Regions from separate parts of the Gottfriedia sp. NPDC058432 genome, predicted to be linked through region 1. Evidence: riboswitches for the same ligand, from Rfam matches in the RefSeq annotation. Region 1 holds a riboswitch; the other holds the start of a gene.
The links. A riboswitch is a leader RNA that binds a small molecule or an ion and turns the genes downstream of it on or off. The one in region 1 is predicted to bind S-adenosylmethionine.
Positions count from the first base shown of each region.

Region 2: another riboswitch for S-adenosylmethionine. It lies ahead of ACFWM3_RS18475 (ABC transporter permease); the one in region 1 lies ahead of ACFWM3_RS03825 (methionine ABC transporter ATP-binding protein).

Region 1 covers NZ_JBHXLC010000002.1:315,041-331,499, reverse strand. The annotation lists gene metQ (methionine ABC transporter substrate-binding lipoprotein MetQ) at 59-880, opposite strand; gene ACFWM3_RS03830 (methionine ABC transporter permease) at 903-1,571, opposite strand; gene ACFWM3_RS03825 (methionine ABC transporter ATP-binding protein) at 1,573-2,577, opposite strand; SAM riboswitch class I at 2,717-2,827, opposite strand; gene ACFWM3_RS03820 (hypothetical protein) at 2,906-3,268, opposite strand; gene ACFWM3_RS03815 (thioredoxin family protein) at 3,555-3,878, opposite strand; gene ACFWM3_RS03810 (ribonuclease M5) at 3,894-4,244, opposite strand; gene gcvH (glycine cleavage system protein GcvH) at 4,461-4,844, opposite strand; gene ACFWM3_RS03800 (arsenate reductase family protein) at 4,890-5,246, opposite strand; gene ACFWM3_RS03795 (acyl-CoA dehydrogenase family protein) at 5,655-7,439, opposite strand; gene ACFWM3_RS03790 (acetyl-CoA C-acetyltransferase) at 7,510-8,685, opposite strand; gene ACFWM3_RS03785 (3-hydroxyacyl-CoA dehydrogenase/enoyl-CoA hydratase family protein) at 8,707-11,088, opposite strand; gene ACFWM3_RS03780 (YuzL family protein) at 11,337-11,477, shown strand; gene ACFWM3_RS03775 (proline dehydrogenase family protein) at 11,654-12,571, opposite strand; gene ACFWM3_RS03770 (DUF2573 family protein) at 12,760-13,023, opposite strand; gene ACFWM3_RS03765 (formate/nitrite transporter family protein) at 13,289-14,092, shown strand; gene ACFWM3_RS03760 (GDSL-type esterase/lipase family protein) at 14,208-15,026, shown strand; gene ACFWM3_RS03755 (ABC transporter ATP-binding protein) at 15,019-15,936, shown strand; gene ACFWM3_RS03750 (ABC transporter permease) at 15,962-16,459, shown strand, end outside.
Region 2 covers NZ_JBHXLC010000021.1:42,417-58,875, reverse strand. The annotation lists gene ACFWM3_RS18530 (tetratricopeptide repeat protein) at 150-1,547, shown strand; gene ACFWM3_RS18525 (COG4705 family protein) at 1,709-2,893, shown strand; gene ACFWM3_RS18520 (DUF2975 domain-containing protein) at 3,077-3,562, shown strand; gene ACFWM3_RS18515 (helix-turn-helix domain-containing protein) at 3,573-3,791, shown strand; gene ACFWM3_RS18510 (GNAT family N-acetyltransferase) at 3,933-4,385, opposite strand; gene ACFWM3_RS18505 (LysR family transcriptional regulator) at 4,535-5,431, opposite strand; gene ACFWM3_RS18500 (Fur-regulated basic protein FbpA) at 5,882-6,049, opposite strand; gene ACFWM3_RS18495 (peptide ABC transporter substrate-binding protein) at 6,132-7,751, opposite strand; gene ACFWM3_RS18490 (ABC transporter ATP-binding protein) at 7,772-8,725, opposite strand; gene ACFWM3_RS18485 (ABC transporter ATP-binding protein) at 8,718-9,740, opposite strand; gene ACFWM3_RS18480 (ABC transporter permease) at 9,754-10,701, opposite strand; gene ACFWM3_RS18475 (ABC transporter permease) at 10,701-11,633, opposite strand; SAM riboswitch class I at 11,862-11,960, opposite strand; SAM riboswitch class I at 12,044-12,150, opposite strand; gene ACFWM3_RS18470 (Ig-like domain-containing protein) at 12,764-15,880, opposite strand; gene ACFWM3_RS18465 (MFS transporter) at 16,290-16,459, opposite strand, start outside.

The sequences.
Region 1 (16,459 bases):
CCTATAGAAAAAAGAGGGTTCCCACAAAAATTCACTTGGGATACCCTCTCTCTTTTTATTATTGACTTACAGGTACTACAGCACCTTTATATTTTTTAATGATGAAATCTTGAATTTCTTTTGAGTGTAATACTTTTACAAGCTCTTTAATTTCTTTTTTATCTTTATCGCCTTTACGAACAGCAATAATGTTTACATATGGAGAGTCTTTACCCTCTAAAGCAATAGCATCCTTCATTGGGTTTAATCCAGCATCAATCGCGTAGTTTGTGTTAATTAGTACTGCATCGCCTTCATTGTTTTGATAAACTTTTGGAAGCATACCAGCGTCTACGTCAGCTTGGAATTTTAAGTGTTTTGGATTCTCAACAATGTCTTTAATTTGAGCAGTAGTTGGATCAATTCCAGCTTTAAGTTTAATTAATCCTTCGTGTTGTAATAAGCTTAACATACGACCATGGTCAGCTACTGAGCTACTCATGATAATTTTAGCTCCATTTGGAAGTTCATCTAAGCTCTTATATTTTTTAGAGTAAACTCCAATTGGCTCGATGTGGATTCCACCAGCGTTTTCAAATTTATAACCATTTTCTTTCATTTGAGACTCTAAATATGGAATGTGTTGGAAATAGTTTGCATCTAATTCTTTTGAAGCTAGTGCTTTATTTGGTAATACATAATCTTGGAATTTAACAATTTTTAAGTTAATTCCTTCTTTTTTAAGGATTGGTTTAGCTTGTTCTAAAATAACTGCGTGAGGTACATTTGATGCACCTACCACTAATTCTTTATTTTTATCTTCTCCACCTTTATTACATGCTGCTAAAGATAATGCTAAAACACCTGCTCCTAATAAACTTGCGATTTTTTTGAATTTCACTGTCAGTTCCTCCCTTATATGATTAAGCTCTTTTATCTATTTTCGTTGTTACTAAATCTCCAATAAACTGAAGAATAAATACAATTAATAAAATAATGACTGTCGCAACAAGAGTTACTTGGTTATTAGAACGTTGGTATCCTTCCATAAATGCTAGGTTACCAAGTCCACCTCCACCTACAACACCAGCCATTGCTGTATAACCAACAATTGCAATTGTAGTAACTGTTAAACCTGAAATAATTGCTGGTAAAGCTTCTGGTATTAATACTTTTACGATGATTGTAAAGGTACTAGCTCCCATTGCTCTTGCAGCTTCGATTACACCTTTATCAATTTCACGTAATCCGATTTCGACCATCCTTGCATAGAATGGTGCAGCACCAATAATTAATGCAGGTAATGCTGCTTTTGCTCCTAGCATTGAGCCAAGTATAAAGATCGTAAATGGAATTAATAAAATGATTAAAATGATAAACGGTATTGAACGAAAAATATTTACAAACGCTGCTAGGATTGTATTAAAAAATTTATTTTCAAGCAACTGGTCTTTACTAGTTAAAAATAAGAATAAACCTATTATTAGTCCAAAAATAAACGTTGCAACCGCAGCAATTACAACCATGAATAATGTTTCTTGAGTAGCTACAAGCATTGCATCCCAATCAACATTCGGAAAAAGTTGTGTCATCTTATGCTACCTCCACTTCAACTTGTTTTGATTCTAAATAAGCGATTGCTTCTTTGATGTTTTTTATGTCACCAACAAGTTGAATCTTCATTGTCCCATAAGAGCCTTCAGCAGTTTGAACAATTTTCCCTTGCAAAATGTTAATCTCAATATCAAAGTGCTTAACTACCTCAGAAATATGTGGCTGATCTGCTTGACCATTTTTAAATGTTAGCTTGTAAGTATTATCCTTCCCATCACCTTGAGAAATTACTTCACCTTCATCATTGCCTTTGATTTGCGTCACAAATTTCTTTGTAATTGCTTGTTTAGGACGAGTAAATACATCAACAACATGGCCTTCTTCTACTACATTTCCGTTTTCCATTACTGCTACTCGTTGACAAATCTTTTGAATAACATGCATTTCATGGGTAATCAGAATTATTGTAATACCAAGCTGTTTATTAATATTTGTCAGTAAAGCTAAGATTGAATCTGTTGTTTCAGGATCTAATGCAGAAGTCGCTTCATCACATAAAAGAACATCTGGGTTATTAGCAAGTGCTCTTGCAATTCCGACACGTTGCTTTTGACCTCCACTTAGTTCAGAAGGATAAGCATTTTCTCTACCTTCAAGTCCTACAAGTTTAATTAATTCTTTCGCACGATTAATGCTTTCCTTTTTTGAAACTTTAGCAATTTCAAGTGGGAAAAGTATATTTTCTAATACAGTTCTTGACCACAATAAATTAAAATGCTGAAAAATCATTCCTATTTTTTGTCTTGCTTTTCTTAACTGACTAGATGAGCATTTAGAGATCGATTGACCATTAATAATTACTTCACCTGATGTAGGGGACTCAAGTCCATTTAGCATACGTAATAACGTACTTTTCCCTGCGCCGCTATATCCGATCATGCCAAAAATTTCACCTGCTTCAATATTTAAAGAAACATTTTGTACTGCGGTAACTGTGCCCTTTTTACCTTTGTATATTTTACTTACATTATTTATTTGAATCATACACTTGATCTCCTTTCAAAACATTCTAACAACTTATCTTTCAATTTTTTGTAAGTAAGTACTTTTTTAGTCGCATAAAACAAAAAAACCTTTCAACTCACATGAGCAGAAAGGTTTAACATACAAAAAGTATTCCTTTCTCTCATCTCTCAAAGCATATGCTTTGCAGGAATTAGCACCATTTCAATGACGTTCATTGACGGTTGCTGGGTTTCACAGGGCACAGTCCCTCCACCTCTCTCGATAAGAGTTAATCTTACGATCTATTAAGTTGTTTAACGTAATTTCTTTAACGTAAGTCCAATTCTACAAACTTAGACAGTAGTTGTCAACAATTTTCTAAAAGTTTTTTTTCGTTTTCTACACTTGTATATTGAAAAATCGTTTCCATTAGTAGTAATAATCGATAGTTCCCTTCAAAAGAAGCATCATTCAGTTTTAATAAAAGTCCTAACCTTTGCGAACCTGAATTTAGATATTCCCATCCATCTTTTGAAAAATTAACTCTAAGTTGCGGAATCGAACGATCAATTACCTCGATAAAAGGAGCCTTTTTACTTAACTTTATAAATACTTTTTCATTTAGGCAGTTTAATTCTACAATCCTTTCTTCGATTGGCAAAATGATTTGTAAATATTCCTTTTTTATAAATAAGTTTCTTGCTTGTCCTATCCACTCCTTGATATCCATAATAAACACCTCTCCCGATTTCTTTAATCTTATTTTCTCATAGATAAGGGGTGTATTCTTTATATTTCGCTCGACATTTACCTTGATAAAAATCTATATTTTAATTTTATTTCTACAACATTCAACTCATTTCCCGAGAAATATGTCAAAGGTTAGGGACATTTATAAGGGATTTAGAAAATGAAATAGCTCTCGTATGATCACTTAAAAAGACAAATAAAAAGAGTGCATTTCGAATGCACTCTCTTTAATGTAATGACAAAATCCTAAAAACTTGATGATCAACTCATCGTTTAATATATAAATTATATTTTTTTAACAATTCATGTAAATAAGGTACAGATTGAAAAGCGTAAATTTTTTGTTTCATTTCCCCATTTTCAAAAATAAGTAAACAAGGTACACTTTCAACCTTCCAGTTTTGAGCTTCTTCCACTATTTCATTAATATTTACCTTACTGATAGGTAAATTTGGCAGAATCTCATTTACAACTTCTAGCATTTTAGAAGCTACTTGGCATGTACCACACATTGCGGTATAAATATAAATAACTGTCGTCTCTTTTGATTGAATTCTTTGCATTATTTCATTCTTTGTCCATTGCTGCATGATCATTATTCCTCTTTAATTTGTACGTAAATAATCTGTAAATACTAAAATATCCGCCCCTAATAATACACTAGCTAAATGTTGACTCGGAGCTGTTGCCACTTCTCGATAACTTCTATCAATGTACAGATGCTCTGCCTGTGGAAATTCTCTTTTTAACAGTCTTCTAAGCTTTTCACCGGCCTCATCTGCATCTACTAACACATAGATTTCTCTTAAATCTAACATTTCAGCAAGCTCATCTAGCTTTGAAGTACCAACTGTACCATTCGTACAGATAATATCTACAGGCTCCTTTATGATCGTCTGTATTTTTCTCTTATCAGTAGTACCTTCGACAATGATAACTTTTCTTTGATCTTCAATATTCACTGGGCATCACCTAATGTATAGGACTCAAAAACTTTTGACTAAAAATCTTTTGTATATAGTATATTCGATTTCCCCTTAGTTGTTTCCTTTTTTTCCCTAAATGAAAATGTCCCTTTAAATTATGTTTTATGTAAATAAGTTAAGCTTTATTACATTAATTATACACGCAAAATAAAAAAGCGCCCAATTTGGACGCTTAATGTTAGATAATTAATCTTGATTGATCATTTCTTCGTATTGACCAGCAGTCATTAACTCATCAAGTTGAGAAGCGTTTGTAGCTTCAACAACTACCATCCATGCTTTTTCGTATGGAGATTCGTTTACGAATTCAGGATTTTCATCTAGATCAGAGTTTACTTCAATTACTTTACCACTGATTGGAGCATATAGTTCAGATACTGTTTTTACAGACTCAACGCTACCGAATGGCTCATTTATAGTAAGTTCATCGCCTACTTCTGGTAGCTCAACAAATACGATATCTCCAAGCTCTGATTGAGCGAAATGAGTAATACCGATATAGTATTTATTACCTTCAACTTTTACCCACTCATGTTCTTCTGAATAACGTAGTTCATTTGGAATTGACATTGTGAAATCCTCCTCAGATTAATTACCTTAAATTATATAGTTATTTTATAACCAAGCCTTTTCAAATACCTCTTCATTAAAACCAACTGTCGCTTTATCTCCATTAAAAAGCAGAGGTCTTTTAATTAATTTACCATCCGAACTTAGTAGTTCTAATAGCTCGTCCTCAGTCTTTGTTGGAATAACATCCTTCAATCCAAGCTCACGATATTTAACGCCGCTTGTATTAAATAATTTATTTATAGAAATTCCACTTGCTTTATAAAGATCAGCAAGTAATTCCTTTGAAGGTGGATTTAATGTAATATCAATTGCTTCAACCGGAATATTATGTTCTTTAAGCCAAGAAGCGGCTTTTCGACAAGTTCCACATTTTGGATATGTATAAAAAATGATACTCATTTTAGCAACTCCTCCCAAATTCTATTTTATCACAGGGAATATGCGAGTTAAAATAGTTCCGTTCGAAAATTCTGTAATAAGTTAGTTCCAAAAATATTATAGCAATATTCATCATACTAAACCAGTAGAACATTCGTGTTTTTCGACAGATTTAAACAAAAACCTTAAATATTTTTAATATATCAAAGTAATTTACTATATCATTCGATGAACCTCTTAAATTTTACTCAACTTATACTAGTATGGCACAAGTCATGGCAAAATTATCCTTATCTATTTAAGAATCTAGAACTATTTATTCTTTAATGCAAACGATTGGAGTAAGGGTGCTACAGCGTCTTTAAAAAACGAATCCCAAATTGTTAAATAAAAAAAACTGCCAATCTACAGATCGGCAGTTTTTTTTATTTATACAGTATAACGCTCTTCTTCTAATACATTAGCAGCAATTTCACGTTTCTTCGCAATTACATTAATTGGCGTATGACGTGTAAACTTACGAAGTGCTGAAGTCATCATTCTTAATGTATCACCAGACTCAACAGCAACAAGTGTTTCCTTAGCATGAGCTTCGATTTCATTAAATGCTTCTTGACAGAATACTTGAGTATAAAGTAATTTTTGGTTTGATTTTACTAATCCTACTTTGTTAATTGCCTTTTCAGTACGCAGAACTGTCGATTCCATTGCGTAAATATTGCTTACGATATCTGCAATATTTACTAGAATCTCTTGTTCATTGCTTAATGCTTTACCAAATTTTTGAACTGCTAAACCAGCAATCATGATCGCAATTTTCTTCGCATTACGAACTAAATATTTCTCTTGCTCTAAAGGAGCATCTCCCACTTCTTCAGGCATTAACATCATTAACTCTTCTTGAATTTGTTGTGCTTGTTGAAGTAATGGAAGCTCTCCGCTCATTGCTTTTCGAAGGTAAGTACTTGGTACAATTAAACGATTAATTTCGTTTGTTCCTTCAAAAATTCGGTTAATACGAGAATCACGGTAAATACGCTCAATTTCATATTCAGCCATGAAGCCATATCCACCGTGGATTTGCACTCCTTCATCTGCAACATAGTCTAACACTTCAGAACAGAAGAATTTATTTAAAGAACATTCAATCGCATATTCTGCTACAGCTGCAGCTACTGCTTTTGGATCTTTTGCTTGCTCTTCAGTTAATTGACTAAAGCGATCTTCGAAAAGTCCTACAGTACGATATGCTGAACTTTCACTTGCATAAACTTTTGTAGCCATACTAGCTAATTTTTCTTGAATTAAACTAAATTTAGCAATTGGTGTTTTGAATTGTTGGCGTTGGTTAGCATACGTTGCAGATAATTCTAAAGCACGTTTTGATCCACCAACTGTACCTACAGCTAATTTATAACGACCAATATTTAAAATATTAAATGCAATAACATGACCTTTTCCAATTTCACCTAAAAGGTTTTCTACAGGAACTTTTACATCTTCTAAAATCAGTGTACGAGTTGAAGATGATTTAATACCCATTTTCTTTTCTTCTGGACCAGTCGAAACACCTTCATAATCTCTCTCAACGATAAATGCTGAGAAGTGCTCTCCATCAATTTTTGCATAAACAACAAATACATCTGCAAACGCAGAGTTTGTAATCCATTGTTTTTCACCGTTTAAAACGTAGTGAGTTCCTTCAGTATTTAATTTAGCAACCGTTTTTGCTCCTAATGCATCTGATCCTGAACCTGGCTCAGTTAATGCATAAGCTGCAAATTTCTCACCTGATGCTAAACCTGGTAAGTAACGTTGCTTTTGATCATGATTTCCAAACAATACGATTGGAAGTGTACCAATCCCTACGTGGGCTCCTTGAGAAAGTGAGAATCCACCACCACGAGAAATTTTTTCTGTAATTAATGCTGAGCTAATTTTATCTAGTGCGATTCCGCCATATTCTTCTGGCACATCTGCTGCTAATAATCCTAGCTCACCAGCTTGTTTTAATAATCTTACAGTGCGGTCAAATTCGTGTTGCTCTAAATATTCTAATTCAGGTAAAACTTCATTCACTACAAAATCTTCAGTTGTTTTTGCAATTAATTTATGCTCATCTGTAAAATCCTCTGGTGTAAAAACTTTATCAAAAGTCACTTCTGTTGTTAAAAAGCTTCCGCCTTTAAGTAAGTTACCGATTGTTTTTTCCATCAATAATTCCTCCTATTTTCTATTTACTTGTTTGAAGATATGATTCTAACAATCTATTTCCGTACATCTATTAAACTAATTCAAATACTCCGGCAGCACCCATTCCGCCACCAACGCACATCGTTACAATCCCGAACTGCTCTTTGCGTCGCTTCATCTCATGTAATAAAGATAAAGTTAGTTTAGTACCAGTACAGCCAAGTGGATGCCCTAATGCAATCGCCCCACCGTTTACATTTACACGTTCTTCATCGAGACCTAAGTGACGAATAATTTGAATTGATTGGGAAGCAAAGGCTTCATTTAATTCAAATATTCCAATGTCAGATAAGCTTAATCCTGCTAATTTAAGAGCTTTTGGAATTGCTTCAACTGGTCCAATTCCCATTACCTCAGGAGCTACTCCAGCGACTGCAAAAGAACGGAATTTTAATAATGGACTTAGTCCTTCAGCTTCCGCTTTTTCGCGATCCATTACTAAGACTGCTGCAGCCCCATCACTTGTTTGTGAAGAGTTTCCAGCCGTTACTGAACCTCTTACATTAAATGCTGGTCTTAATTTAGCTAATACTTCAGAAGATGTACCTTCACGAACACCCTCATCTTGAGAGAAAGTAAAATTCTTTTCTTCTAATTTATTGTTTGCGTTAACTGAACGTAGCGTTACATCTACTGGAACGATTTCGTCTACAAAACGCCCTTCTTTAATAGCTGCTGCTGCACGCATATGACTACGTACCGCAAAAGCATCTTGATCTTCTCTTGAAATACCATAACGATTGGCAACTTGTTCAGCTGTATGCCCCATACCCATATAATACTCAGGTGCATTTTCTACTAATCTACTATTTAAACGAGCAACATGCCCTCCCATTGGTAGTAAACTCATTGATTCTGCTCCGCCCGCAATAATCGCTTCAGAATGACCTAACATAATTCGTTCACTTGCATAAGCAATACTTTGTAAACCTGAAGAACAATAGCGGTTCACTGTAATTCCTGGAACTGAATGCGGTAATCCAGCTAGTGCCCCAATATTGCGCGCCATGTTGAATCCTTGCTCAGCTTCCGGGGATGAGCAACCAAAAATAATATCATCGATTGGACCATCGTAATTTCCTGCACGCTTTAATGTTTCTTTTACAACTAATGCCCCTAAATCATCTGGACGAACTGTTGCTAGTGATCCTTTTTTCGCTTTACCTACAGGTGTTCTCGCACCCGCTACAATAACAGCTTCTCTCATATTCTTCCCTCCATCTTTAGATTAATTACGTAACGGTTTTCCTTTTACAAGCATGTGTTGCATACGTGCTTGAGATTTCATTTCAGAAATTAAACTTAAAAATGCTTCACGTTCAATATTTAATAAATACTCTTCGTCTACTAACGTTCCGAATGGTACTTTTCCACCTGCAATTACATAAGCTAATTTCTTAGCAATTGTTAAATCATGTTCACTAATATAGCCAGAATAGTACATTGAGTTTGCACCAGCTAATAAAGTTGCATAACCAGACTCACCAACTACTGGTACTTTTTCACGAATTGGAGCGCTATAACCTGCTTCATATAACTCAAGTACACGTTGTTTTGCTTCATAAATTAAATGATCTGAATTAAATACTTTGCGATCTTCATGATTTAAGAAACCATTTTCAAATGCTTCTTGTGCAGAAGTCGATACTTTTGCCATTGCGACTGTTTCAAATACTCGATTTGCAAGACCTTGTAGATCAAACTCTACACCTTCTGGGAACTGTTTTAATTGTTTAATGTAAAGCTCTTTACTACCGCCCCCACCTGGGATTAAGCCTACTCCAACTTCTACTAAGCCCATATAAGTTTCAGAAGAGGCAACTACACTAGCAGCTGGTAAACAAATTTCAGCACCGCCACCTAGTGTCATACCATAAGGAGCTACAACTACCGGTTTATCTGAGTACTTAATTTTCATCATTGCTTGTTGGAATCCTTTAACTACCATTTCAATTTCAAAATAGTTATCATCTTGTGCTTCCATTAAAATCATTGCTAAATTAGCACCAACACAGAAGTTTTTAGCTTGGTTGCCAATAACTAAACCTTTAAAATTTTTTGAAACTTCATCAACTGCGAAATTAATCATTTGCGTAATATCCATACCAATTGCATTGCTCTTTGTATGGAATTCTAAACATGCAACTCCATCTCCAAGGTCAATTAAACTCGCACCTGAATTTTGTTTAATCATTCGACCTTGTTCTTTTAAAACATTTAATTTAACTTCTTTATCATTTCTTACTAACTCTTCAAATTGACCATTATGATAGAAGCTTGTAACTCCATTGTCTTGCTTATAAAATGTTTCATTACCACGATCGATCATATTTTTAACCCAATTCGGTACAGTTAAGCCTTCGCTTTCCATTCGTACGACCGATTTAGATACACCAATTGCATCCCAAATTTCAAATGGTCCTAAATCCCAGCCAAATCCCCACTTCATTGCTTGGTCAATTCCGACGATGTTATCAGAAATTTCACCAGACAATTCAGCTGAATAAACTAATACCGGACTAATAATGCTCCATAAGAAGTTACCTGCACGATCATCAGCGTATACAAGCGCTTTCAACTTATTCGCTAAGCCTTTAACTTGTTTGATGCTTTCAGTTGAAGCCGTTTTCAAGCTTTTTCTTTCTCCATATTCAAATGTGCTTGGATCTAATTCTAAGATTTCTTTACCTTGCTTTAAGAAGAATCCTTGCCCAGACTTACTTCCAAGCCAATTACGATTAGCCATTTCCTTCATAAATTCTGGAACTTTAAATACTTCTTTCTCTTCACCTTCTACAAGCTCATAAACATTGTTTGCAACATGGATAAATGTATCTAATCCAACTACGTCCAATGTACGGAATGTAGCACTAGAAGGGCGCCCAATCATTGGCCCAGTAATTGAATCAACTTCTCCAACACTGTATCCGCCTTTTAGCATTTCTTGTACAGTTACAAGTAATCCATATGTTCCGATACGGTTTCCAATAAAGTTTGGAGTATCTTTTGCTAATACAACGCCTTTACCTAAAACGTCTTCTCCAAAACTTTTCATAAATGTAAGTACTTCTTCAGATGTATGTTTAGTAGGAATAACTTCTAATAATTTTAAATAACGTGGTGGGTTAAAAAAGTGAGTGCCTAAGAAATGTTTCTTGAAGTCATCTGAACAGTCTTCAGACATTGCTTCAATTGAAATACCTGATGTATTTGAGCTCACGATTGAGCCTGGTTTGCGGTATGCATCAACACTAGCTAATACTTGTTTTTTGATTGCTAAATTTTCAACAACTACTTCAATAATCCAGTCAACTTCGCTTAAACGACTCATGTCATCTTCAAAGTTACCTGCTTGAATTAACGTTAAGTTTTTCTTAGATGCAAGAGGAGCTGGCTTTTGTTTCAATAATTTCTGAATAGCCGTTTGACTAAATCGATTACGAAATTCTTTGGAGTCAGTAGAAAGACCTTTTGCAGCATCTTCCTCAGATAGTTCTCTTGGGACAATATCAAGTAATAATGTTGGAATACCTATGTTTGCCAAGTGTGCAGCGATACCAGATCCCATCACACCAGAGCCGAGTACAGCGGCTTTTTTAATTTTTTGGATCATATGCATTTCTCCTCCTCATATCTTGAATGAATACTCATTCACTTTCTGGATAAAACAATCCATTATCAATGAGCCCTCTTCTTCCACTATATGATAAATTCTTATTTTTCGCAATAAACAAAAAGTTCAAATTAATAAATTTTATTTATGATCTAAATTCCTCCCTCTGCTTTTTTTATCACACTCCATTTTTTACTAATAAGTTTATTTAAATAGGTTAGTCTAAGAAATGGAGGTGATAAGATATGAAACGTGAAAGAAATCCATCAAAGGGTGGAGTTAGTGCAGCAAGTGTTCAGGGTAATGCAAGTCATGGAGATCAAAGAGAAGAAAAAGGTAGACAAAGTAACAATCAGCAGTACGGTAAAAAAAATATGGGTCAGTAAGCTTTTTTCGCTCAAACTTAATAATAAAGCTAGGATCTTGCTGATTTAAACAATTATATGAATAATGTTGTTTTACTAATAACTTACTTATCACAAAAAAATCCTGTATAAAGAGAAAAAGGCTGACTAAAAAGGATCCTCACTCAATCCTTTTTAGTTAGCCTTTAATTTTAGAATTATTTACTGAACATACCTTTTAATACGAACGCCACGTTAGCAGGACGTTCTGCAAGACGACGCATAAAGTATCCGTACCAGTCAGTACCATAAGGAACATAAACTCGCATATTATAGCCTTCTTTAACAAGCTCTAATTGACGCTCTGTACGAATTCCGTATAACATTTGGAACTCAAATTGATCGTTTGGAATATTATGTTCTTTTACTAATTGTTTTGTGTACTCAATCATTGCTTCATCATGTGATGCGATTGCAGTAAAGTTACCGTTTAATAAGTGCATTTTAATGATTTTTTTGAAGTTTTCATCCACATCTTTTTTCTCTGGGAATGCTACTTCAGCAGGCTCTTTATAAGCACCTTTTACTAAACGTAAATTTGGTTTTAAGCTGTTTAAATCTGTAATATCGTTTTCAGTTCTGTATAAATAAGCTTGGATAACTGTTCCGATATTATCGTACTCAGATCTTAATTGCTTAAAGATACGGATTGTTTTTTCACAACGAGTGAAATCTTCCATATCAATTGTAACGAATACACCATTCTTTTTAGCTGCCTCTAAAATACGACGCATATTTGATAAAACTAGCTCGTCAGAAATATCAAGACCCATAGAAGTCATTTTTAGAGAACATTGTGAATTTAAATTTTCTTTTCCAATCGCTTCAATTGCTTCGATACAGTGATCAGCCATTTCATTTGCTTCTTCAACCGTGTCAACGAATTCCCCAAGATAATCAATTGTTACTTTTAAATTCTTTTTATTTAAGTCCTGAATAACTTTTGTAGCTAAATCGATTGTTTCGCCTGCAACAAAACGTCCTGCACCAAATCTTAGGCCATATTTTTTAGCCATTTTAGTTAAAAACTTATTTTTAGACATAAATAAAAAAGCATTCTTCATAACTTGTTCCATTACTCTACCCCCAAAATTAAACTTTACTTTTCTCTCTATATAGTACTAATGTATCATCTATTGAAATTTGTTAAAACAATTATTTAATAATTTGTCGAATTTTGTTTATTGAAAAATGTATGCCCTTACTTAATATTATATTATCATAATTTATATATGTCGTCATCTTTGAAAATTATGGATAAAGATTATTGCTTATTTTTGTTAGCCATAGCTTCTCTATGCTGGTCATTTAACGTTTTAATCTCTTTTATTAAATTAACAACTTCTTCTTTAGCTTGAGGATATGTATCATTCCAATGTTTTACTAATGTCGGCATTGATTTTGATATGTATGTATACATAACCCACTTTTCCACTTTTGCTTGTTTTTCCTCTGACCAATCTCCTAATAACAATTCCGTATATTTTTTTAGTAACGCATCAAATTTTGCTTCAAACTCATTTTCCAATTGAAATCACCTCTCCATTTTATTATTAAGTTTTCAAAATCCAATTTGAATCTTTCCTTTTTTTACCTAAACCTGTTTACTATGAAATTATATTATATCTTCAACCAGTAGTAAGATGATTATTAAAAAATGTAAAGTAAAATTAATAAATAGTATCTAACTTATTCAATTTCATAATTTGTTCATAATTTCACAAACTCGTAATCGTATTTTGTTTGTATACTATGAATGTGTTAATCAAAGAACGCATAGGGAGTGAAACCATTTGGAACGAGATAGTATCCAATATTGTATTGACTTAGCTCTTAAAAAAAAGAAAATACTAGACCAAAGCTTAGTTAAATATTTAACACGCGCTGCTTTAGCTTCTATTTATATAAGCTTTATTCTCATTGTTTGTTTAAAATTAGCAGAATTATTTAGATTACAAAGTTCACCATTTACATCTATAGCTTATCCATTCGTTTTCGCTACAGCATTAGTTATGATTATCTATGGTGGTGGAGAGTTATTTACTAGTAATACGATGTACTTTACGTTTTCAACTTTAGCTAAAAAAACTTCAAAACTAGATTTAGTAAAAAACTGGATCGCATGTTATTCAGGCAATATTCTTGGAGCATTTATTTTTGCAATTATTTACTTTTTAACAGGTTTAGCAAAAGATTTTCCTGCCAATCATTTTCTAACTGGTGTAGTCGACCATAAAATTCACGCTTCATTTTTCCACTTATTTTTTAAAGGTGTTTTATGTAACTGGCTTGTCTGTCTTGCTTGTTTTTTACCAACTAGATTTAAAGATGATTTAGCAAAAATGTTACTGATTTTTTTATTAGTATTTGCGTTCTTCTTCTCTGGTTATGAACACAGTATCGCAAATATCGCAGTCTTTACATTATCCTATATTATGCCGCATGATGTAGCCTTTACGTTTGGTGATGTATTGCATAATTTAATTCCAGTTACAATTGGAAACATTATTGGTGGTTCAGTTGGTGTCGGAATGGCATATTACTTCTTAAATAATGAACGAAAATTAGAAGTAAAAGAATTAAAACGCGTTTCGTAAACCTAATTTACCTGTCCTCTTTTTTTGGAGGACAGGTTTTTTCGTGCAAATCTAATTTTATTATGGTAATAATGATTTTATAATGAAAATTTTTCCTTTTTTGGTGGTGTAAAATTTGAAATACAATAATTTTGTTCGGTTGATCATGTTCATTTCATTACTATGTTTCCTTATATTATCATATGGCTTCGTGAAAGGTGCTTATACTGTTTTAAATCCTCAAAAAAGCAAACTAATTGTGAATAATAATACACAGAAAAATAATCAAAATGACAGTGTTCACAAAAACAATAAACTGAAGATTGTTGCATTAGGAGACTCACTTACGCGTGGTGTCGGTGATGATGAGGGAACAGGTTATGTAGGAAGAATAAAAACCATTCTTCAAAAAGAGTATAAACAACCAACAACAATCACGAATTTAGCTGTTAGTGGCGCAAAAACATCAGATTTACTTAACGATATAAAGAAAAAAAATATCCAAGAAACGATTGGCTCTGCGGACATAATCGTTCTTTCCATTGGAAGTAATGATTTATTTCCTGGCGCTAATCAATTAAACGAACAATTTTTAAAGACATATCGTCCAGATGAAAAAACGTTCAAAAATAATCTACAATCAATTTTTAAATTAATACGTCAAAAAAATCCTACAGCATCTATTTATGCATTTGGTTATTATAATCCATTTCATAATGTTCAAGGTTTAGATGCATCGTCAAGCTTTGTATCGAGATGGGATAATCTACTCGAATTAGCGGTACTTCAAACTAATAATGCATACGTCATTCCTACATTCGATTTATTTTTTAATGAAGAAAAGAAATATTTGTACACTGACCATTTTCATCCAAACAAAGACGGTTATATTGAAATGGCAAATCGCTTAACTAGTAAAATAGGAAGTCAGCTTCGAGGTGAGTCGAATGAATAAAGTTCTTAAATTAGATGGTGTTACAAAAAGCATTAAAGGAAAAGTACTAGTCGATAAAATTTCATTTGAAGTGTATGAAGGTGAAGTGTTTGGCTTTCTAGGTCCAAATGGAGCTGGAAAAACAACAACGATTCGAATGCTAGTCGGATTAATCAAACCAACAAAAGGAACGATTGAAATCGCTGGTTATCCAGTTAAAACGCATTTCAAAGAAGCGATGCGACAAATTGGATGTATTGTAGAGAATCCAGAATTATACGGATATTTAACCGGATGGGAAAATCTAAATCAATTTGCGAGAATGTTAGGAATTAAAGATGATAAAAAAATAAGCGAAGTTGTAAATTTAGTAAAGTTAACTGAGCGGATTCATGAAAAGGTAAAAACATATTCACTCGGAATGAAACAAAGATTGGGGATTGCTCAAGCATTACTTGGAGGCCCAAAACTTCTTATTTTGGATGAACCAACTAATGGATTAGATCCTGCCGGTATTCGTGAATTACGTGAATTTATTCATATGCTTGTAAAAGAGCAAAATATAAGTGTATTTATTTCAAGTCATTTATTAAGTGAAATCGAAATGATTTGTGATCGAGTAGGAATTATAAATAAAGGCAAAATGGTTAGAGTTTCAACAGTTAAAGAATTAGTAAAGGAAGCGGCTGAAAGAGTTGAATGGCGAGTTTCTCCATTACAAAAAGCGCTAGATTTATTAAAAAAGGATTCTACGATTCAAGATATCGTAGTAAAGGATGAACTTATACTTTGCCGAATGTCGCCTCTCAAAATTAATGAGGTCATTCAACATTTCGTAGCAGAAAATATACAAGTGAATGGCGTTAAAACAATGTCTGAAACATTGGAAGATTTATTCATGGAAATGACTGGAGGCGAAGTTCGTGGCTGAACTAATTAGACTCGTCTTTAACGAAATTGAAAAAATGGTAAGGAAACGAAGAATACTTGTTATCTTTTTCATTTTAGCAGTGCTAATCCCTATTTTTGTTTATGCTCAACTACAGCAAACTGAAGAAACAGTTAAAAGACTTGGTACTGATAATTGGAAAGTAGCACTTCAACAAAAAATAGTCGACCAACAAAATAGATTAAACTCATCAGGAATACCTGAAGAATGGAAAAGTTGGTTAAAGGTTCAAATTGATCAAGAGCAATATTATTTGGATAACGATATAAATCCTACTACGCCTGGTGCTCCTACATTTATACGAAAATTAATTGAACAAAGTATTGGGTGGCTACTTCTACCTTTATTGGTCATGGTCATTACAATTGATATTATTTCTGGTGAGCGAAGCGACGGTACGATAAAAATACTACTAACCCGCCCCATCAAAAGATGGAAGGTTTTACTTAGTAAATACATATCAATTTGTTTATTAATCTCTTTTCTTCTCGTTCTATATGGTGTA
Region 2 (16,459 bases), on a different contig from region 1:
ACTATGTTACTAGCTTAGTAATACAAAAAGTAGCATATAATCAAAACGGCGACTCAGATAATACAAAAAAATAAAGGAGAAGGCTGTTTTTTCTTAAGAATATCACCTTGCATTTATAAACAATTCTTTTATTCGAATTTATAGATTCAATGAAAGAGGTGAGTGCAATAAAATCATTTTTAAAACTACTCTTAATATTAACTTTTGGCCTAGTTTTAGGCGGGTGTAGCCCTCTGGCAAATTACTACAATAATAAAGGCTATAAAGAAGAACAACAAGGGAAGTATGACGCGGCGATTTCTCATTTAAACAAGGCAATAAAAAATAATCCTAATATGTGGGAAGCTTATAATAATCGTGGGCTGTCGTATCATCACAAGAAAATGTACGATCAAGCCATTGCCGATTACAATAAGGCGATTGAATTGAATCCGAAAGAAGCTAAGCCTTATGGCAACCGCGGGCTTACCTTTTACGATCAGCAAATGTATGATCAGGCCATTGCCGATTATAACAAAGCCATTGATTTGAATTCAAAAGATTACATTTTATACTATAACCGGGGGCTTGCCTACTACCATAAGCAGATGTATGATCAGGCTATTTCTGATTATGACAAGGCCATTGATTTAAATCCGAAAGATTATTTATCATATAACAATCGCGGTTATACCTATTATGATAAGCAGATGTATGATCAAGCCATTTCTGACCTAAATGAGTCTATAAAATTAAAACCTGATTTTGCAACATCATATAGTAACCGTGGACTTGTCTATCTGGAAAAACAAATGTACGATGTGGCTATTTCCGATTTTGACAAAGCAATTGAGTTAGATCCGAAACATTATAAGGCCTATAACAACCGCGGGCTTGCCTATTACTATAAGCAGTTGTATGATCAGGCCATTGCCGATTTCAAAAAGACCATTGATTTGAATTCTAAATTTTACCTGGCTTATAACAACCTTGGGCTTGTCTATTACGATAAGCAAATGTATAAACAGGCCATTGCCGATTTCAATAAAGCTATTGATTTAAATCAAAAAGATTACCAGGTATATGACAACCGTGGGCTTACCTATTTTAATATGCGGATGTTCGACCAGGCCATTACTGATTTCAACAAGGCCATCGATTTGAATCAAAAAGATTACCTCGTATATAACGACCGAGGGCTTGCCTATCAAAGCAAGCAGTTGTATGATCAGGCCATATCTGATTACAACAAAGCCATTGATTTGAATTCAAAGGATTTCCAAGTATATGACAACCGTGGGTATGCCTATCTCAGTAAGCAGATGTACGACCAAGCCATTACCGATTTCAACAAGGCTATTGATTTGAATCCAAAAGATTACCTCGTATATGACGACCGCGGGCTTGCTTATTACTATAAGCAGATGTATGATCAGGCCATTGCCGATTTCAGCAAGTCAATTGAATTGAATCCTCACTTTAAACTTGCTTACAGTGACCGTGGAAATGCTTATCTGAAAAAAGGCATGAACAAAGAAGCGACACAGGATTTTAACAAGGCAAAGTAAACTTTGTTTATTCATTAAAAAGGAGTAGGAATTTACCTACTCCTTTTTGTTGTAATTTAAAACCAATAAAATTGTACAATTCTCCTGTTTTTCATTTTCCTTTCATTATTATGTGTGAATATAAAAATGTACTTTAATTCAAATAGAAAGGAAAATCATTTATGGAGACAAATCAAAAGAAAATAAATAGCCTGCTTAACAAGGTACCAGAAGTTACAATCTATTTCTGGATTATAAAAATTTTATGTACAACTGTTGGTGAAACATTTGCTGACTTCTTGAATTTTAACCTTGGTTTAGGATTAGGACTTACAACAGTCCTTATGGGTGTTGCATTTTTTATCTCTTTATTTTTTCAATTCAAAGCAAAGAAATATGTTCCAAGTATTTATTGGATCACCGTTGTACTAATAAGTGTATTCGGAACATTGGTAACCGATAATTTGACAGACGCTATTGGAGTACCTCTTGAAACAAGTACGATTGTATTCTCCGCGCTGCTAGCTTTAACGTTTCTTTTTTGGTTTCTTAGTGAAAAAACACTTTCTATCCATTCAATTTTCACAAGAAAAAGAGAAATATTCTATTGGTTAGCGATTCTTTTCACCTTTGCACTAGGTACTGCTGTTGGGGATTTATATTCTGAACAACTTGGACTTGGGTATTTTAAAACTGGTGTAACGGTTATTGTGATCATCCTTTGTGTATTCCTAGCGTGGAAGTTTTTAAAACTTGATGGAATGTTAGGCTTCTGGATTGCGTACATTCTTACACGTCCACTTGGGGCATCACTAGGAGATTATTTATCACAACCGAAAGTGAATGGTGGTTTAGGTTTAGGAACAACAAGTACAAGTATCATTTTTCTGGTCGCAATTTTAGCAATCATTGTTTTCCTTGCTGTTTCAAAAATTGATATTTCATTATATATTGAAAAAACAGATGAAAATAGAAATAAAAATAATATAATGAAACAAACAATTTTAGCACTGTGTATTTTCTTAGCAGTTGGTATTGGCGGTTATCTTAAATTATCATCAAATGCTGCTTCTACTCAAACAACATTATCTGGTCAATTAACAGAATTTGCAACAATAGAAAATAAAATGTTGTCAGATGTGAACTCAAAGAACTTTAATTTAACTAAAAAAGATGCTGACAGTTTGGAACATCAATGGGATACTTCAGAGGCTAAACTTAGAAAAATAGATAGTACTTCATGGACTAAAATTGATGGTACGATTGACGTTGTATTAGCTTCAGCTCGTACATCAAACCCAGATGCAAATAAGTGTAAATCGGCAATTAATGATTCTCTTAATGTAATAAACGCTGCAAATAAATAAAATACATTTAACATTAGTAAAGAAAAAGCATTTCATTATATGAGAAATGCTTTTTCTTTTTGTCTAGATTAAAGGGATATTTCAATAACAATAATAACATAATAAAAAACAATATAAATTTATTGTAAAACAATAAATAATATGTTAAATTCATATTGTCATTAAATAAGTGAGGTACTTAATATGAATGTTAAAAGAGGTTCAACCACTTTCTTAAAGCTAATAATTTTTCTCGCTGGAATTGCAGTGCTTGCTTTATGTATATTTTTGGTACCAAATATTGCGAATTTCTCTTCAAAATTGTATCCAAATATTGCCGCAATGAAATATCTTGTTTTCATCGTGATGTATGGAGCTGCTGTGCCTTTTTATATTGCCCTCTATCAGGCATTTAATCTTTTACGGTATATTGACAATAACACAGCATTCTCAGAATTATCCGTAAAGGCATTAATGAACATAAAATACTGTGCAATTGCAATCAGTAGTATATATGTATTAGGTATGCCACTCTTTCGTTTTATAGCGAAGAAAGTTGACCCTCCTGTTGGAATATTGGGGATGATCATCATTTTTGCTTCGTTGGTTATCGCCGTTTTTGCTGCTATCCTCCAACAGCTTCTACAAGAAGCGATTAACATAAAATCAGAAAATGATTTAACGGTCTGAGGTGGATGGTATGGCGATAATTATTAATATTGATGTGATGTTAGCAAAACGAAAAATGAGCGTAACGGAGCTTTCGGAGAAGGTTGGAATTACGATGGCAAACCTGTCCATTCTGAAAAATGGTAAAGCAAAAGCCGTTCGTTTTTCAACATTAGAAGCAATCTGTAAGACATTGGATTGTCAGCCAGGTGATATTTTGGAGTACAAAATCGACGAAGACACCCAATAAAAACAGACAGCAATTTTATTTAATTTACTGGAATGAATCGAGAATTTAAGGGATAGCTTAATTGCTATCCCTTCTTTACGTTTATTGATGTATTTTACTCTGATATTAGCGACAAAAAATTATCCTTTGGAACATTCATAGCTACTTTATATCTAATACTACTGCTATTTCTTTACCAAATCGATCGCCATGATCAATAAATCCTAAACTTGAATATAAATTATGTGCTCCTAAGTTTTCAGGGTGATATCCTACAACAATTCTTTTGGCATTTGGTAGTTTAATCATTTCATCGATCATTAACTGAGTTGCAATCTTACCAAGTCCTTTTTGTTGAAAATTCTTATCAACCATTATTCTATAGATCCAATAGCCATCTAGCTCTTCTTCAGTAGTATTAAACATTAAAAATCCAACCGCTTTACCTTCAAAATGTATAGCATATGGCTTTAGTGAAGATTCAAATTTCGATTGAGCAATCGAGATTGCATTCGGCTCGATGTGACTCTTTTGATCTTCAGATACCTCTAATAGACAGCATTCATACCAATTTTCTGCATTTAGTTCCACCAGTTCTACGTTTCTATTCTGCATATTTTCCCCTTTGTTAAATTATTTGAGCTAAATTACTCTATCCTAATTTTAACAAATTTTTCCAATAGTGTATTAGGACGTTTATCCTAATTCAACTATTCTATTGGTACTTAGTAGAAAAAGATTCTTAAATAAAAAATAACCTCTCATCATTGAGTGGCTATTTCTTTAACGATTTCGATAAATTTTTTACTTATAATAGAAAGCTTTTTATTTTTTGGATAGATTACCCATAAATCCTTAACAACATATTCATTATTTTCTTTGTATGGAATAGATCTTAAGGTTCCACTTTGAATGTATGGATGAAATTTAGCGCCTGACTCATGAGAATAGACAAATACATTATGTTCTCTAACTGCCTCTGTAAGAATATTCATACTGTTTGTAGTTACTCTTATTTTATTTTTATTTTCTTTAATTAATTTAGAATAGTAATAATCAGAATAGATTGAATAACACGCTGTATCCATCTCGAATACATCAGCTTTTGTTACGTAGTCAAGATGATAGAGCGGGGAGTTTTTTCCTACAATAGCGTGAACACGATCAGTCCGAATTATTTCATAGTTAATATTTTTTTCACCCTTTAGTATCTCTAAATCTTGAGGGAAAAAGCAAAAATCATATTCAGTGTGTTTAATTGTTTCCATTATAAGTGGTGGATCTTTTTCCTCGATTTCAATCGTTGCATTCGGATGTTCATCTTTAATTCTGTTCATTGCTCGTAGAAGTACTGCTGCAAAAGTAGGAGCAGCTACTATTTTCAAATGAATCTTTTTATTATTTTTATAATCAGACAGCTCTTCATTTAACTTACTGATAATTTCTAAGACTTCACTAGCTCTATTTATTAAAATCTTTCCTTCTTCTGTTGGAAATGTTCCTTTTCTTGAACGGTTAAAAATATTTATTCCCATTTCATGCTCTAATTGGGAGATCGATTGACTTAGCCCTGAACTTGTAATATGTAATTTTTCTGCAGCCTTAATGATCGATTTCTCGCTTGCAACTTTTACTATGTATTCCATTTGCTCGAAATTCATAAATTCTCCTCGAATAAGAGTATACACACTTATATTTTCTTTCAATTGAAGTTGTATTCATTCTAGCATGAAAAAGTAGTACAATTCAAAAACTCATCATCCGCGTGCGCCTAGAGTAGAGTAAATATAGAATACTTAACTGTGAAGTCCTTATTGAACAATCTTGTCATTCACTTCATCTACTTTAATAAGAAAAAACAGACTCATTAAAACTATTCTTATCCTCTTATTATTCACACATCACAAAACTAAATAGTCATCCTAGAAACGAATTTTCTTTTAGAATTTATGCCCCCTTGCATGTACTATTTTAGTAATAAATTCTGTACTTTTTACCAGTTTCTTTATTAAACTCTCCTGCAAATACTAAATTAAAAAAGCAGCCAATGGCTGCTTTTGATCTTATACTTACTCATTGCTTGTATATATTTAATAATCTAGGTGATTTTTTTAATTTACTTTTTTACTTCTTTTTATACTTATTACACGATTATATTCATCTTCAAGCTCGGTTAGCGTTAGAACAAATAAATGAGATGACTCTTTTTTATATATTCCAATTTTAATAAGCTTGTTAATGAGATAATGCTTTCTAGTTTCTACCGCTTTTCTCAACATATTTTCCACTTCTATCCCCCCTTAGAACTACTCAATTTTTAAAGATTAAATGCTTTCCTTATTTCATGGCTTGATAGTTTACTTACTCTGTTACTTTTGCAAAACGGAAGTCTGGATTGTTCAACGGATCAAAGCGAATACCTTTAATATTTTTCTTCACTAAAGAATTCTGCGATGAGAAATAAATAGGAATAATTGGCATATCTTCCATTAATACAGCCTCTGCTTGATGCAATAACTCAAATCTTTTTTCTTCATTTTGTTCAATTAACGATTGCTCCAATAATTTATCAAATTTCGGGTTACTCCAATTTGTAAAATTACTTGAGCTGTTCTTACTGTAAAGATTCAATACAGGATATGGATCAAGAAAATCTCCGCCCCAACCCATTCTAGCAAGTTGGAAATTCTTTTGCTTAAACGTATCAATGTAAGTTTTCCATTCCTGATTTTCTAATTTTACTTTTACACCTAGATTTTCTTTAAACATTTCTTGAAGTGCTTCCGCAATTTTTTTATGGTTTGCTTCTGAATTATATTTAAGTGTTACTTCTGGTAATTTGCTCCAACCTTCTTCTTTTAAGCCCTCTGAAAGTAATTTCTTAGCTTCTTCCTTATCAAACTTATAGTATTTTTTTGCCTCATCTCTAAAATCTTTTCCTGAAGGAGACTTTACTCCAAAAGGTACATAACCGTAAGCTGCCTCCTCTCCTCCTTTAGAGATGTTTTTTGTAATTGCTTCACGATCAATTGCCTCAGCAAATGCTCTTCTGATTTTTGAGTTTGTAAAGGGCTTCTCATTTAAGTTAAAAGAGTATGTATAAACACTAAATTGCTTTGAATTAACAAATTCTTTACTATTTTTTTCTTGCTCAATTGCTTCGGGTTGTAAGTTCTTTACTAAATCAAGTTCATTTGATTTAAACATTTGATACTCAGTCGTTGCATCAGCAACCATTTTAAATCGAACCTTATTAATTGTTATATTTTTTTGATCCCAATAAGCATTACTTTTTTCAATCGTTAATTCATTGTTATGCTTCCAGCTTGATAATTTGTAAGCTCCATTTGTTACAATTGTTTGTGCCTCTGCTGCCCAATCCTTATTACTTTCTACTACTTTTTTATCGACCGGTAAAAAAGCTTGCCCAAGTAATACTTTTGGAAAGAATTCGATTGGTGTTTTTAACTGGATAACTAATGTTTTAGAATCGATTGCTTTAATACCAACACTTTCAATTGATCCCTTCCCAGTATTATATTCCTCAGCACCTTTAATGTAATAAAAGCTTGAAGGATCATAAGCCGCCGTTTTTGGATCTAAAACCCTTTTCCAAGCAAATTCAAAATCATTAGCTGTTAAATCATCACCATTTGACCATTTTAGTCCGTCTCGGATTGTAAAAGTATATGTTTTCCCATCTTTTGATACATCTACCTTACTCGCTACGCCTTCGACAATATTCCCTTTCTTATCATAGCGATACAAGCCTTCGTATAGGTTATCAATAACCCAGTAAGAAGTTGTATCAGATGCAAAGGCAGGGTCTAATGTATAAGGTTCTCCTGCTAAGTTAGCCACTATTTCTTGTTTAATATCGTTTCCTTTTTCCACAGTACTACTTGTAGAGTTGCTCCCACATCCAGCTAATCCTAAAATAAATATCAATATTGAAATAAGAATGAATGAATTTTTCTTCAATTGTATAACCTCCAATTATTTTAAAATAAGTGACATGAAACCCAATGGTTTATGCTAACTTCTTTCCACTCAGGTGTTTTATAAGTACAAATATCCATTGCCATTGGACATCTAGTTCTAAATGGGCATCCTGAAGGGGGATTTAATGGGCTCGGTGGGTCACCAGAAAGTACAATGCGTTCTTTTGTCCCCCGCAACCTTGGTTCAGACACTGGTATCGCTGATAAAAGTGCTTTAGTGTAAGGATGAAGAGGTTCTTTAAATAATGTCGTACTTTCTGCCAATTCCATCATTTTCCCCAAATAGATCACACCGATTCGATCGCTTATGTGCTTAACCATTGCAAGATCATGTGCTATAAATAAATAAGTTAATTGCTCTTTTTTTTGTAAATCCTGTAGTAAATTAATAACTTGAGCTTGGACTGATACATCTAATGCGGAAATTGCTTCATCAGCAACAATAAATGATGGTTTTACCGCCAATGCTCTAGCAATTCCAATTCTTTGGCGTTGACCTCCACTAAATTCATGTGGGTACCTATCTGCATGTTCCCTATTTAAACCAACCTGTTCAAGCAGTTCAATTACTCTTGCTTTTTTCTCTTTTCCTTTTAACAATTTATATGCATCAATCCCTTCTGCGACAATATCTCCAACCTTCATCCTCGGGTTAAGCGAACTATGTGGATCTTGAAATATCATTTGCACTTGTCTGTTAAACTCTTTTTTACCTTTAGAATCCAACTCCGATAGTTTTTTTCCTTCAAACGAAACATTGCCTGTAGTTGCTTCATATAGACCGACAACAGTTCGTCCGAGTGTGGATTTACCACTACCACTTTCTCCAACAAGTCCAAGCGTTTCTCCCTTCTTTATTCCAAATGATATTCCATCAACGGATTTAACTGTTTTCTTTGGCCCTACTTTAAAATGCTTTTTAATATCAGTAACCTCTAGTACATATTCAGACAATATTTTCACTCCTTACTCCAATGAGTTCTTTCTGTTTAAATGCTCTTGGATCGTTTAACCAACAACTGACATGATGAGACTCTGTAATTGACTCAATTTTTGGCATATGTTCCACACAAACTTCCATTGTATAAGGACATCTTTCAGCAAAAGGACATCCTTTTGGCGGTGAAAATAAATCCGGAGGTGCTCCCTCAATTGGTACTAGCCTTTCTGTTTCTAATATTTCAAGCCTAGGAACAGATTGGAGTAAGCCTAATGTATATGGATGTTTTGGATTTTCGAAAATCTCATTCACTGTTCCACTTTCAATCACTATTCCTGCATACATCACTGCAACCCGGTCTGCTACTTCTGCAACTACACCTAAATCATGAGTTATTAGGATAATAGAAGAGTTCCTCTCCGTTTGGATGGTCTTTAACAAGTCTAGAATTTGTGCCTGTATGGTCACATCAAGTGCAGTCGTCGGTTCATCTGCAATAATTAATTCAGGGTCACAAGCTAAAGCCATAGCGATTACTACGCGTTGCCTCATACCACCACTAAACTCATAAGGATACTCGGAATAACGATTAAACGAATCTGGAATTCCAACTTGTTGTAGCAACTCGATTGTTTTTTGTTTGGCTTCCTTTTTCGATAGATTTTTATGCTTTATTAACACTTCGTCTATTTGTCTACCAATCTTCATTGTTGGATTTAATGCAGACATAGGGTCCTGAAAAATCATACCTATTTCAGATCCTCTTATTCTTTGATATTGCTTTTTTGAAAAATTTATTAAGTCTTTTCCTTTAAAGGAAATTTCTCCTTCTTTTATGTTTCCATAAGTTTTTGGAATCATCCCCATAATGGATTGGGCTGTTACACTTTTTCCACAACCACTTTCACCTACAATGGCTAAAATTTCTCCACGATCGACATGGAATGAAACACCTCTTACAGCTTGAATCTCTCCACCATTTGTATGAAAAGAGATATGTAAATCATTGACCTCTAATAAATAATTCACTGTTTATCCCTCCTTACTTATTCGATTTGGGGTCCAATGCATCTTGTAATCCATCACCAAAAGCATTAAAAGCAAACATTGTTAATGAAATCATTAGACCTGGGAAAAACAATCTCCACCACTGTCCACTTAAAATAACCCCCAATGAATCGTTTGCCATTGTACCCCAGCTTGCTGACGGGGCCTGTACTCCCAATCCTAGAAAACTTAAAAAAGATTCAGCAAATATAGCGTTAGGAATCGTAAACGTTAAATTAACAATAATAATTCCCATCATATTCGGAATGAAATGTTTTAAAATTATTTTCCAATGTGATGTACCAAGCTTTTCTGCAGCGAGTATAAATTCTTGTTGTTTTAATTGTAGGACCTGCCCTCTAACAATTCTTGCCATTCCTACCCAGCCAGTGATTGATAAGGCTAAAATCATCGTTCCTAGTCCTGGCTTCATAATAACCATTAAGAGAATTACTACTAGTAAGTACGGTATCCCATAAAGAATTTCCACAATTCTCATTAAAACACTATCGATTCGATCTCCGATTTTACTTCTTCCAACCATATAGCCAGAAATACCACCTACAAACACTCCAATGACTAAATCGATTAATGCTGCAGAGAATCCGATAATGAGCGATATTCTAGCACCAGCCCATGTTCTTGACCACACATCTCTACCTAAATCATCCGTTCCAAACCAATGTTTACTAGATAACGATAAATTTCCTTGTGTTAAAGACTGTTTACTTGGACTATATGGAACCATATGAGACCCAATAATTGAAAGAATAATAATGATTGTAAGTAAAATAAAGCCAACTACTGCAAGCTTATTTTTAGCTATCTTTCTAACAATCTCATTCGCATAGTTTTTTTGGGGCCTTATAATTTTTTGTTTCTGCATTGTCGACCGATCTACTGGATGAAAGAGAGAGTCGAGATTCGTTTCTGGTTGATTCATTATGATTCATCTCCTTTTCCAAATTTTATTCGTGGATCAATCAAACGATAGGACAAATCTATAATAAAAAGCGTAACAATTAATATAAAACTATAAAAAATAGTAGTGCCTAGAATAACTGGGTAATCTCGATTAAAAATACTATCTACAAAATATTTACCTAGTCCTGGGATAGCGAATATTTTCTCGATTACAAAAGTTCCAGTAATAACCGCTGCAAATAAAGGTCCAATAAAAGAAATAACTGGAATTAAAGCGTTTCGAATACCATGCTTGACGACAATTTCAATTGTTGACAGTCCTTTAGCTTCTGCAGTTTTTATGTAATTTTGATTCAAAACCTCAATCATACTAGTACGGACAAACCTAGTAATTATTGCGATTGGACCTACTGTCAAAGCAATCGTCGGCAATATAGAATGGCTCCAAGTCCCCCAAGATGCTACTGGTAATAGCCCCCACTGAACACTAAAATATTTTATTAATAAAGGGGCTAATATAAAGCTAGGAATCGAAATTCCAATAATTGCTATAAACATTGATACATAATCAAGTAATCTATTATGCTTTAACGCTGCAATCGTTCCTAATCCAATTCCAACAACGCAAGCTATTATCAATGCTTGAATTCCTAATAATGCTGATGGTCCAAATCCTTCTGCAATTAATGTGTTTACACCTCTCGATTTCGATTGAATAGATGGACCAAAATTAAAATGCAATAAATCTTTAAGATATAGTAGGTATTGAACATGTAGCGGTTCATCTAAATTGTATTTAGCCCGCATATTCTTGACAATTTCTTCAGGTAATGATTTTGCGTCTGATGCAAACGGATCACCGGGAATGAGATGCATAATGATAAAGGTAAGAGTGATAATAATCCAAATCGTAACAATCATTGTTATTAATCTTTTAAATAAAAATCGCATTTTCAGTACCTTCCTCCTTTAAAAAAATGTTTTATCTGTAGAACACCTAAATTGGTGGCAACAACACTTAAGAATACCAAAATCACATTTTTCACATATGAATACTTGGTATTAAAACCAAATAATTCCCATGTCTTCTTCTATAAAGCTCCACGTTCAAAAGGAATTATTCTACTTCAGACTAAAAACCTCTCAACAAAGACAAGTTGAGAGGTTTTTTACTAACTCTACTTATCTTTTGGGATCTCCCATGGAATTGGCACGGTATTACAAGAACCCGCTGCCGAGGTTTCATAGGGCCAGTCCCTCCACCTCTCTGGATAAGAAATAATTTATTTAGTTATTATGAAGGGTATAGATGAAAAAAATCCCCTTCTTAGATAGAAGAGGATTTGTTGGAAAATCTACTCTTCTTATCTCTCAAGGGCAATACCCTGATGGAATTAGCACAGTGTTCATATAGAACCCGCTGCTGAGGTATCATAGGGCCAAGTCCCTCCACCTCTCTGGATAAGAATTATTTGTTATGTAATTTATTTTTATTAATTGATTGAAACAAGATTAACCGATAAAAAAAATCACGTCAACCCATTTACTAAATGTTAGATTTTTCAGTAATTTTTGGAAATTAATTCCAAACTATTGTAGAAAACCTTGTCACTCCAAACACTAATAATTTATTTTCAAAGTTACCAAGTAAAAATACTTTTAGATTAGCCTTACATATTTATTTTGATTCTTTCTATTAGTTCCTTAAATTGAACGTAATAAAATTATAAAACGAAGATGATGATTGTTATATTAAAATAACTAGTTTGATTGCAAATTTCAGTAAAAAAAACACAGATGTTTTTAACGATCTTACTGATTTTTTCTTTTTCAAATAATAATTAAAAGAATTGAGCCTTCTTTTAAAAGGTTCAATCCTTTTGCTGGTGTTTTTGGATAAAAAAATTCTTTACTGCCTTAATAAAAAATGTTGATTTATCAGTTGAAAAATTTTCAGAAAAAGATAAAAAAGTTCATTACTGATTGTAATAATTAACACAAAAAAATCCTTCTTTTTTTGAGAAGGATCTTTTTTTCTTATTTAACTAACGCAATTCCCCGAATGATTACTGGCCTTTTTACTATTTTAAAACTGTTAATACTCTAGTAGCACTTACAAATCCTTTGGAATCTTTTGTATTTACATTTAACTTTGTTCCCGCTCGCTGTTTTGGAATATGTACTTTGTAGTTTCCTGATACATTTGCTCTTGCTGTGTATGTTTTTGTCCCAATTTTGACAGTTACAATAGCATACTTCTCGGTTTTCCCTGTTACTGTTGTAGAATAGTATTTTACTGTATTTACAATTGGTATGTTCGGAGCTACTCTTACAACCTTAATACTTCTTGCTGCACTTATTTTTCCAGAACTGTCTTTTGCTGTAATTGATATACTTATTCCGGAATTTTGAATTGGAATGCCTACTTTATAATTCCCATATTTATCCGCTTTTGCACTATATACTTTCCCAGAGATTGTTACACCCACTGTTGCATTTACTTCTGTTTTACCAGTAACTGTGTTCGTTTTATTATTGACTGTATTGGCTAATGGGATATTTGGAGCTATTCTTACAACTTTAGTACTTCTTGCTGCACTTACTTTACCAGAACTGTCTTGTGCTGTAATAGATATACTTATTCCAGTATTCTGAATTGGTATAGTAACTTTATAATTTCCATACTGATCCGCTTTTGCACTGAATATTTTCCCTGAGAGTTCTACTACTACTGTTGCATATGCGTCGGTTTTTCCCGATACAATGTTCGTTTTATTATTGACTGTATTTACAGTTGGGATGTTGGGAGCCACTTTAACGACTTTAATAAATTTAGCAGAACTTACATTTCCGACACTATCCTTTGCTTCGACTGAAATTGTTGTTCCAGCGTTTTGGATTGGGATGGTTACTTTGTAATTTCCATAGCCATCTGCTTTTGCACTGTATTCTTTACCACCTATCATCAACCTTAAAGTTGCATTTGCTTCAGCTTTCCCCGATATTTCTGTCGATTTATTTGTAACAGTGTTTACCTGAGGTGGTTCAGGAGGATTTATATCATCAACTAGAATCCTATTTTCATTTATATTTCCCGAAGAATCTATTGCTTGAAACAAAAGTAGTGAATTGTTATTTAAATAACCTCTAGTTAATACAAAAATTCCTTGAGAGTCAGATTTAACTTCTTCTTTTAAAACTCCGTTAATAAAATACCTTACAAATAAATTCGGTTCTGTTTTCCCCGTAATGTATTTAGCATAAATAGTTTCAGGTTTTATAAATATCTCTGGTGGAGTACGATCTTTAACAATTGTTTGTTTGATATCTGAATTTCCTGAAGCATCTGTTGAAGTTATTTTCAATGTTGTTCCGGCTTTTTGCATTGGAATTGAAACACTAAAATAACCGGATTTATCAGCAATTCCAGTACCAATTACTTTATCATTAGCGATTACCTCTATATTAGCAACTGGGTCTGTTGAATTTACTGATACTGTACCTCTGACTTGTTCTTCATTGTCACCGACTTCAATAATATTCAATATAGTTGGAGCCTTTGCATCTTTTACAATTAGCCTAACAGGTTGGCTAGTCATTCCATTTTTTACTGCGAATAATGTAAACTCAGTACCCTGTTTTTGTAAGTCAATATCAAACACAAAACTCCCTACACTATTAGCAGTAACCGATTTCACTTTTATTTCATCTTTATATAATTCGATAACTGCATTTGGATCAGCAGTTCCGGTAATTTGAAAGGATAAATTTGTTACCGTATTTACAATAGGAACTGCAGTAATTGGTGGATCCGTTACTTGGATTATAAGGGGTTCACTTATATTACCCGCATTATCTTTCACAGTAAATTCTAATTCGTCATCCACTGCTAGGTCGCTGACATCTATCTGGAAGGTACCACCTGCGTATACTATTCCTGTTTTGTAGAGAAGACCATTTTTCTTAAGTAAAATACTTGTCCCCTTCTCTGCCCTCCCCTTTACTTGGGTAGAATTTGTATAAACAGGTACATCTAAGATAGGAGTATCTGGAGGTGTTACATCTCTAACTACCATTAAAACTTGCGAGTAATTTCCTGCTTTATCAATTGCAGTAACTTGAATATATTCTGAAATTCGAGGAATGGGATTGAAATTATATTCGAAAATTCCTGATTCATCCGTATTTCCTTCCCCAATAAAACTTCCACCTTGATACTCTATTTTTATTTTTATACCAGGTTCAGAAAGCACATGAAGTTCACTTGTTGCATCATTTATACCTCTTAAAGGTAGAAGATAAGGTTTTTTATTGTCTAAAACTTTTTGAATAATCGGCTCGCTACTGTTTCCTTGATCATCAAATGCATGTATAAATATTTCATCATCTTTACCAAGATTTGAATTGGAAACCGTAAATTGCTCGTCACTGTGTTCGTTTGGCTCGATGATGTAAATAATTTCATAATTTTTTCTAATTACTATTGTCGTGTTAGCTTCCGTTTTAAAGGAAATATCTTTTTGTTGCTCAAAAATAGGTTTTACTTCAATTGGAATCGATTTTTGTGTTGATTCTTCTTTAACAGTAAAATGAGTACTCTCACTTATCTCATTATGCTTAGATGCTGTAACAGAAAATGTAGTACCAACTTCTTGTTTTTCAATAGGAATCGTAAAACTTCCATCTTGATTTGCAATTCCTTCTGCATAAATCTGATTGTCTCTCCATACCTTAACTACCGCTTGCGGTTCAGAATATCCTGTAATTGAATCCGAATGTTCGTTTAGTGGTTTAACATATGGTATTGATGGCGGTTTTTCTTCATTTTTATCCAGTAAAATGGACGGCCCATTTACTACTTGATAACCGTTATTCCTATATACAATTAACATTTGTACAGTAGATCCATTCGGCTGATTTCCAATATCAAGCTTGAATTCACCTGTAACTGAATTAAAAGCAGCAAAAAACTGTATTTTCGTTCCTTTTGATGTTGTCACATTTCCGATCAGTTTTTCTATTTTTTGCGGATCTTTTACGTATCCCTTGATGTATTTATTTGTATATTCAGTAATATTAATATTCTCTACTGAAAGTTCTTCAGAAAAAGCCTTCATTGGATGGAAGAGCATAGATGTAGGAGTGAACAATAAAATTAACACTATCATAACAACTGAATATTTCTTCATTTTAATCATTTTTAATACTAACACTCCTTTTGGATGTTATATTCATATATGGTTTTTAATTTTCAAGGAAATTAATCTATTAATAATAATTTTTTTCTATAGTTTAGTAGAATCCATTTAAGTAGAAAAACCTCCTTAGAAATTTTTCGAAGAGTTCCATCTTCTTCATTCTGTATACCCCTTAAAATGTTTAACCTTCATTAAAACCTTCACTATTAAAAACATTCAAATATACTATTTTTAATGTAACATTTTTAGTGAGAATTTACTTAATTTAAATTAAATTATTTTAATAATCATTTAACCAAATTCTAATTTTCACCAATAAAAAAAGCTGTTTCTAAACAGCTAATCTTCAACTATCGCACTGCATTAGTTGAAATAGAACGAAATTTTTTTTTACTAAATTCTAAAAACTTTATTTATATCCAATACTTCTGAAATAGTTTTCGCTTGAAGGTCGGATCATAAATACACTTAAAAATAACGCTAAAAATAACATAATAAAACTACCAGCGATTACAGACATTTTAATCGATACATAGTGAGTAGAAAATCCGATTAGTATAGTTGAAACGATCACTAATA